Linked DNA regions of Undibacterium sp. 5I1. Each later gene encodes a partner of the first gene's protein in a complex. Links are inferred from orthologs where the notes say so. Each region holds a gene or a part of one and is shown in the gene's direction. Other genes may lie near its edges.

Region 1 (5,070 bases):
AAATTGCGTTCAGGATCAGCGTTGGCAAAATAAGGTTCAGCACCGGCCAAGTATGCTGCGCCTTCATAAATTTGGTAAAACGGATTGGGGCACAGAACGATAGGTTTGCCGTACTGGTTATCGCTGGGATCGATGACTGTTTGCGCTAAAGCAAAAAGCGCCTCGCGTGAACCATTTACCGGCAAAATCTGAGTGGCAGCATCCAAAGCAGGTATTGCATAACGACGTGCCAGCCAATTTGCAATCGACATTCTTAATGCATCCGAACCCGCAGTCGACGGATATGCGCTTAGGCCGTCTAAATGATCTGTCACGGCCTGACGGATAAATGCTGGTGTCGGATGCTTAGGCTCACCAATACCTAAGCTGATTGCTTTGTAGGCTGGATTTGGTTTGACATCCGCGAACAGAAGTTTTAGCTTTTCAAAAGGGTAAGGTTGAAGTTTTTGCAGGAAAGGATTCACTGTAAATTCACGAGTAGTGGTGGAATTGCGATCTAAAAATGATGTTTTCATCATCTTTTGCTAGAAAAACTAAAGAATAACGCCATATTATAGCCTTCCACGTTGCGTTGCGGCATAGGGAACGCCTTAGTTGGGCATCATCAAAAACGGAATTTCACACCTTCAAAATGTTATGATGATTGAAAAAGTAATGTGTAAAACATGGGACTGGAAAAAATCGATTCAATTTTTGTTTGTAAATGCAAATTGGATATGAGTTTTCAGGCGGAATTTGAACATTAAAGACAGTAAAATTTTATAACGTGCGTTTAACTTCCATTAAATTGTCGGGATTCAAATCTTTTGTCGATCCGACCAACTTTCAGGTTCCAGGCCAGCTCGTAGGCGTGGTCGGTCCCAATGGCTGTGGTAAATCTAATATCATCGATGCCGTACGCTGGGTTTTGGGGGAGTCAAAAGCTTCCGAGCTCCGTGGTGAGTCGATGCAAGACGTTATTTTTAACGGATCTACCCACCGCAAACCTGCTGGTCGCTCTTCTGTTGAATTGGTTTTCGATAATAGTCTGGGTAAAGCAGCCGGTCAGTGGAGTCAATATGCAGAGATCGCCGTTAAACGCACGCTAACGCGCGACGGCACATCAACTTATTACATTAACGGTCAGCCAGTTCGTCGCCGCGATATCCAAGACATCTTTATGGGTACTGGCTTAGGGCCACGCGCTTACGCGATTATTGGCCAAGGCATGATCTCGCGGATTATTGAGGCGCGACCTGAAGAGTTAAGGATATTTTTAGAAGAAGCGGCTGGCGTATCTCGCTACAAAGAGCGGCGTCGCGAAACCGAGAATCGCATTCATGACACTCATGAAAATCTAGTGCGTGTAGAGGACATTCTGCGCGAGTTAAACGCTAATTTAGAAAAACTCGAAGCCCAGGCAGTTGTCGCCAATAAATACAATGAGTTGCAAGGCGACCAGGAAGAGAAGCAAAAACTGCTCTGGTTATTGCGTAAAAATGAAGCGGCAAATGAGCAAACTCGCTATTTCGCAGAAATAGAAAAAACCCAGATAGATTTAGAAGAACAAACCGCCAAGTTACGCCATGTTGAATTAGAGCTAGAGCAAATGCGTCAGGCGCATTATGCGGTTGGCGACAAAATGCATCAGGCACAAGGACACTTGTACCATACCAATGCTGAGATTGGTAGCCTGGAAGCGCAGATCAAGTTTGTCATTGAATCGCGCAGCCGTTTACAGAGCCAGCTCAATTCTTTGACGGCACAGCGTGATCAATGGCAACGTCAGGGGCAACAATTTCAAGATGATCTGGCTGAGGCCGAAATTCATGTGGAAGAACTCGGTGAACGTTCTGAGCAGGCGCAAGAAATCGCCCAGCAGCAGAACGATAAAATCCCAGCGTTAGAACAAGTCTGGCGTGAGGCGCAACTCAAAACCACAGAGTCGCGTGCCAAGATCATGCAGTTGCAACAGCAGATCGAGCTGGAATCGGCACATCAGCGCAATGCCTCGAATATTCTGAACACACTGGCTACCCGTAAAGAACGTTTGCAGCAAGAAAAACAAGGCTTGGCAATTCCAGATAACGTGCATCTGGAAAATCTGTCCTTGCAATTGGAAGAGAAAAAACAAGTACTAGAAGAGTCGTCCATGCAGTTGGAAGAAGCACAAGAGCGCTTGCCAATTATTGAGGAAGAACGTCGCGCGGCGCAACAACAAGTCAACCAAGATGCCGCCGCTTCAGCACAATTAGATGCGAGGCTGCAAGCGCTGAAACAGTTGCAAGAGAAGGTTTTGAGTCAGGGCAAAGTACAACCTTGGTTGGAAAAGCATGAACTCAGCGGTTTGCCAAAGCTCTGGCAAAAACTACACATTCAACAAGGTTGGGAAACTGCGCTCGAGGCTGTGTTACGTGAGCGGACCTCAGCGTTGGAAATGTCCAATCTTGATTGGGCTAAAGCATTCTTTAATGATGCTCCGCCAGCGAAGCTTGCTTTGTATTCTCCGCAGGTGAATACGCCAACAACCGAGTCAGTTGCTGGTTTGCAGCCTTTGCTATCTTTGCTTCAACTAAATGATGCTGGCGTACGCGGCTTATTGCAGGACTGGTTACATCAAGTGTATGCGTCTGATGATGTTGCCAGTGCGTTCCAAAACCGGGATAAATTGCCATTAGGTGCGTGCTTTATCACCAAGCAAGGCCATGTCATTAGCAAGACTAGCGTACGGTTTTATGCAGCGGATTCTGAACAAGATGGTGTGCTGGCGCGTCAGCAAGAAATCGATAATATTAGCAAGCAATCTCGTGCTCAACAAATGCTGGCAGATGAATCCAAAACGCGCACGGTGCGGGCGGAATCTGCTTACACGCAAGCGGCACAAAGCTTGCAAGAGTTGCGCCAGCGGGTCACTAGCCTGACCCAGACGGTGCATAGCTTGCAAATCGAATTTATGAAGCTGTCAGAAGTGCAAGCGCGTTTTAATCAGCGTAGTACGCAAATCATGAGCGACCTGACAGAAATCGCGGCACAAGAAAGCGAACAGCAACAAGCGAAAATTGAATCCGAAGAGAAGTTTGAGATGCTAGATATTGATCTCGCCGAACTGCAAGAAAATCATGAGCAAGCTCAGACCAATTATCTCGAAAAAGAACAGCATTTAACGGACGCTCGCCACCGCTTACGTGATTTAGAATTAGCTGCACAAGAAAGTGCGTTCTCAGAAAAAACCCATCGTAATAAAATGGAGGAGTTGCGTCGCAGTATTGCCACGGCCGTAGAGCAATCTGCCCAGCTATTTGCAAATATGCAGCAAGGTCATCTTGAGTTAGAGGAAATGGATGACCAGACTGCCCAAGCTGGTTTGCAGTCTTTGTTGGAAAAACGGAGCGACCAAGAGCGCGCGCTATCGGATGCGCGTCACGAGCTTGATCAACTGACGCAAAAATTACGTCAGGTAGAAGAGAGCAAAATGCAGGTAGAGCGCAGCCTGCAACCACAACGCGACAGAATCGTGGAGTTGCAACTCAAAGAACAGGCAGCGCGTTTAAATCAAGAGCAATTCGCAGAACAATTGCGTAATTTTGACGTAGATGAACAAGCTCTTTCACAAAAATTGCATGACGATATGAAACCATCGTATCTACAAGGTGAAGTCACCAGATTGACAAACGCGATCGCTGCATTGGGCGCCGTGAATATGGCAGCGTTAGATGAGTTGGCGCAAGCGACTGAGCGCAAAACTTTCCTGGATGCGCAATATGCCGATTTGAACGAAGCTATTACGACCTTGCAAGATGCTATTCATAAAATCGATATTGAAACGCGTGATCTTTTGCAAGATACATTCAATAAAGTGAATCTCCATTTTGCCGAATTATTCCCGATTTTATTTGGCGGTGGACAAGCGAAATTGATTATGACTGGCGATGAAATTCTGGATTCGGGTGTGCAGGTGATGGCACAGCCACCAGGTAAGAAAAACGCCACAATTCACTTATTGTCCGGTGGTGAAAAAGCGCTGACTGCAACGGCATTAGTATTCTCGATGTTCCAGTTAAATCCGGCACCGTTTTGCTTGTTGGATGAGGTTGACGCACCGCTTGATGATTCAAACACGGAACGTTTCTGTAACATGGTGAAACGTATGTCCGCTAACACACAGTTTTTGTTCATCTCCCATAATAAAATTGCGATGGAAATGGCGCAGCAACTGATAGGCGTCACCATGCAAGAGCAGGGAGTTTCTCGTATCGTTGCGGTGGATATGGAGTCCGCCGCACATTTCGCATCTGAGGCGCAAGCAGCATGACAGATCTACAAATTGTTTTACTCGGAGCCGGTGGTGCCTTTTTAGTGGGCATCGTTGCATACAATAAATGGCAAGAATATAAAGCGAAGAAAAGTGTTGATCAGGCATTTGGTGCAGGACACGATGACGTCCTGATGAACCGGGATGCCTATCCGGAATATCCAGATAAATTGGCAGAACCTCGTTTTAAAGAAGAGACATACAAAGAAGATGTATTCAACTCGCCGCGCCATGAACCTAGTTTGGATACTGATTTTGCAGAAGAAAATTCAGATTTTGGACAGCAAAATGCTATCACTGATCGCACAGCTACTTCATCATTTGGCGCCGCCGAAAAAGAATTGCCCGTCGATGAATTGATCGATTGCATCATTCCTTTAGAGTTTGATGCGCCAGTGCGCGGCGAAAAATTATTGAGTGAAATCCAAGGCCTCAAGTATGTTGGCAAAAAGCCGGTACATTTCATTGGATTAAGTCATGATGGTGTGCGCGATGTGATCGCTCATGGTGGAATTTATACCGCCTTATTTGCTGGCGTGCAAATGGTCAATCGTAGCGGGCCTATCAATGAATTAGAGTATTCAGAATTTGTGACGAAGCTGCGCGAAATTGCAGACCGACTGAACGCACATTCAGATATTCCTGATATGAACCAGGTCATGTCCAATGCACGCGAACTACATCAGTTTGTGTCTGAGCACGACGCACAATTGAGTGTCAATGTATTGGCCAACGGCGCGCCATGGGCTGTTGGTACTTTACTTGCTGCGCTAGAAAAA
Region 2 (3,483 bases), 1.4 Mb from region 1 along the record:
CCGGTTGATCTGTTTCGCCGTCCATTGTTTTTACTGTCAGTATTAACGGCAATTTGTACCTTCACCACTCAAAGTCTTGCCTTTGTATCACTGCCTTTTTATTTTGAGACGGTATTAGGGCGTTCACCAGTAGAAACGGGCTTTTTGATGACGCCTTGGGCGGCACTGGTTGCTGTGATGGCGCCTATTGCAGGACGATTGAGTGATCATTATTCACCAGGAGTACTCGGTGGCATTGGTCTTGCTGCATTATCAGCTGGTATGTTGTCTCTTGTGCTCATGCCCCTGAACCCCTCAGTGTTTGATATTGGCTGGCGTATGGCTATGTGCGGTATCGGTTTTGGATTTTTTCAAGCGCCTAATCTGAAGGCGATTATGGGAGCTGCGCCCTTATCCCGAGCTGGTGGCGCTAGTGGTATTGTTGCTACCTCCCGTCTGATGGGGCAAGCCTCGGGTGCAGCACTGGTGGCATTTTGCTTTACCTTATCAAATAAAAGCGGTACTAGCTATGCGCTTGGTCTGGGAGCCGTTTTTGCAGCGGTCGCCAGCATCGCCAGTTTCTCTCGCTTACTGGTGGCAACAGACCCACTGTGAGCACGTTCCCTCTCTATATTCAAAAATGCCTAATTTTTTAGGTATTTAAGTAAAAGTATTCTTTTAGTCTCAGATAATGCCAAAACATAGATTGTCCGGACAAAACTCTGTCGCTCATTACTACGTCACTAATGCATTAGTCAATGTGGCCGCAAATAAGAAAATCCCTCTTAATTACTGCTGCATTACAGGGTAAAATGCGGCTTCGATTGTTCTTTTACCTGTTGATCGCGATCATTATGAAGTTCACCAAACAATTTCAGCTTTACCAATCCGAAGCAACTCAGTTTATTCAAAGTCTGAAAAAAGCTAATCCGCAATTAGAGCAAAGCCAGCGTGATGGTCGTGCTTTATTATGGGATAAAGCACCGATTGATCTTGCGACGCAAAAAGACACGATTGAGTCCAATATCGATCAACAAGCTTACGTGTACCAAAACAAAGCCTAAGCCAAGACTGCTGTGATTGCAATCAGCACTACTTTGTCAGCGACAGATTTGCCTCTGGTTGGCAGTAGCGACAGCACGCCCAACGTTGTTGATGGACTGGCGTTCGCCAAACTATATGGCGAGCCGCTGTTCAAACTACCCAACGATCTCTACATCCCGCCAGATGCGCTGGAAATTTTTTTAGAAGCGTTTGAAGGTCCGCTGGATTTGCTGCTCTACCTGATCCGCAAGCAAAATTTCAATATTCTCGATATTCCGATGGCGCAAGTCACGTTGCAATATCTGGACTATGTTGAGCAAATCCGCAAACATAATCTGGAGCTGGCCGCAGAATATTTATTGATGGCAGCGATGTTGATTGAAATCAAATCACGCATGCTCTTGCCCAGCACCAAAAGTCTGGATGATGGCGAAGCAGGCGATCCGCGTGCAGAATTAGTGCGTCGTCTACTGGAATACGAGCAAATGAAACTAGCTGCCTACGACCTCAACGCGGTTCCCCAGCTAGGACGTGATTTTTTGCATGCGCAAGTCTTTGTTGAGCAAAATACGGTATTGCATTGGCCGCAGGTCGACGTGCAAGATTTACAAGCAGCCTGGGCCGACGTGCTAAAACGAGCAACACTTGTCGCCCACCACAAAATCAGCCGTGAAGAACTATCTGTACGTGAGCACATGACAGGTATTTTACGCAAATTGCAGTCCGCTAAATTTATCGAGTTTTCAGATCTATTTGATCCTAGTAAAGGTGCACCAGTTCTGGTGGTTAATTTTGTTGCCTTGCTTGAACTCGCAAAAGAAACTTTAATAGAAATCACTCAGGCAGAAGCTTTTGCACCGATTTATGTGAGACTCGCTTATTTGCCAACGCACTCACCTAATTAATCGCTAAGCCAGCAAACCCTTGCTAAGAATCAAATCATAGTCGTCACATTCACTCACTCTTATCCTCATGAAAATTATTTCCTCTATCGAAGAATTGCGCGATCAACTACGTGGTCAATTACGGACTGCGTTTGTACCGACGATGGGCAATTTGCATGAAGGTCATTTGTCCCTGATGCGCCTGGCAAAAAAACATGGCGATCCGATTGTGGCATCGATTTTCGTCAATCGATTACAGTTTGGCCCGAACGAAGATTTTGATAAATATCCGCGTACTTTTCAGGCTGACGTAGAAAAGCTGGAGAAGGAAGGTGTGTATGTATTGTTCGCCCCGACAGAAAAAGACCTCTATCCAGAACCACAAGAATACCGGGTGCGTCCACCCGACGATCTGGGGAATATCTTAGAGGGCGAATTCCGCCCTGGCTTTTTTACCGGCGTTAGTACTGTTGTACTGAAATTATTTTCTTGCGTCCAGCCCCGTGTTGCGGTGTTTGGTAAAAAAGATTACCAACAATTAATGATCATCCGGAATATGGCAAAGCAGTTTGCCTTACCAACTGAAATTATCGCAGCCGATACCTGGCGCGCTGATGATGGACTCGCACTGTCATCACGCAACGGTTATTTGTCCGAGGCTGAACGCGCAGAAGCGCCTGTTTTATACCAGACACTGAATGAGGTTGCGCAAGAAATCCGTTCAGGGCATCTGGATATTTTTGAGCTGGAAAAGAAAGCCATGGCGAAACTAGCAAATCGTCATTGGAAGCCAGATTATATTTCTGTACGCAAGCGTTCCGACCTGCAACCACCGTCTGCTGGCGATATTGCGCAGAAGGCGGAGCTGGTGGTAGTCGCCGCCGCCAAGCTTGGCAACACCCGCCTGATCGACAATCTGGAAGTCTGATGACACAGCTTGCAAAAAGCAGAGAGCACTTTTGTCTCATCAAAAAACTAACTGCTTTCATGGCACTGGCAGCGATCAGCTTGCACAGTGTCGTGGGGCACGCCGCCATCAGCGTGACTGATGATGCACAACATGTGGTCACGCTGGCGAAGCCAGCACAGCGCGTTATCAGCCTCGCGCCGCATGCGACTGAGTTGTTGTTTGAGGCCGGTGCCGGTAGCCAAATTGTCGGCGTCAGCGAATACAGCGACTTTCCGGAAGCTGCGAAAAAAATCCCTTCGATTGGCAATGTATTCGCATTAGATGTAGAACGCATCATTGCGCTCAAACCCGACCTGATCGTGGTCTGGGGTACTGGCAACGGCAAAACCCTAGCTAGTAAATTGCGCGATACCCATATCCCGATATTCGAGAGCGAGCCACGCAGTTTTGAAGATATTGCCAGTTCAATAGAACGTCTGGCAGTTCTGACTAACAAGCAAGCGACCGGCAATGCAGCCGCCCAACGTTTCAGAATTCGTTTAGAAAAATTGCGCCAAACTTATCAGCCCGGCTTACCGTCCGGCTTGTCGCCCAGTTCACAAGTCAGCACTGCAAACGCAGCAGAAAAACAAAGAATCGTCAGCGTGTTTTATCAAATCTGGCGCA

The links.
Region 2: the proteins of smc (region 1) and RGU72_RS01935 are in contact, whole or in part, in a crystal structure (PDB 3ZGX), measured with the Bacillus subtilis proteins. The link is inferred for Undibacterium sp. 5I1 from one-to-one orthologs.

What each region holds. Positions count from the first base shown.
Region 1 is NZ_JAVIWI010000001.1:1,885,652-1,890,721, reverse strand. The notes cover bases 397-4,491. They hold smc (chromosome segregation protein SMC), read left to right. Parts: upstream 397-766; coding sequence 767-4,291; downstream 4,292-4,491. Other genes in these bases: RGU72_RS08335 (cell division protein ZipA C-terminal FtsZ-binding domain-containing protein), read left to right, coding at 4,288-4,491; dapC (succinyldiaminopimelate transaminase), read right to left, coding at 397-464. Also shown: more of dapC, read right to left, coding at 1-396; more of RGU72_RS08335, read left to right, coding at 4,492-5,070. UniProt on the Bacillus subtilis protein: Required for chromosome condensation and partitioning.
Region 2 is NZ_JAVIWI010000001.1:450,619-454,101, forward strand. What follows is about bases 1-2,996. They hold RGU72_RS01935 (ScpA family protein), read left to right. Parts: upstream 1-1,064; coding sequence 1,065-1,928; downstream 1,929-2,996. Other genes in these bases: RGU72_RS01925 (MFS transporter), read left to right, coding at 1-594; RGU72_RS01930 (DUF3460 family protein), read left to right, coding at 834-1,043; panC (pantoate--beta-alanine ligase), read left to right, coding at 1,996-2,835; RGU72_RS01945 (cobalamin-binding protein), read left to right, coding at 2,835-2,996. In the rest of the region: more of RGU72_RS01945, read left to right, coding at 2,997-3,483. UniProt on the Bacillus subtilis protein: Participates in chromosomal partition during cell division. May act via the formation of a condensin-like complex containing Smc and ScpB that pull DNA away from mid-cell into both cell halves.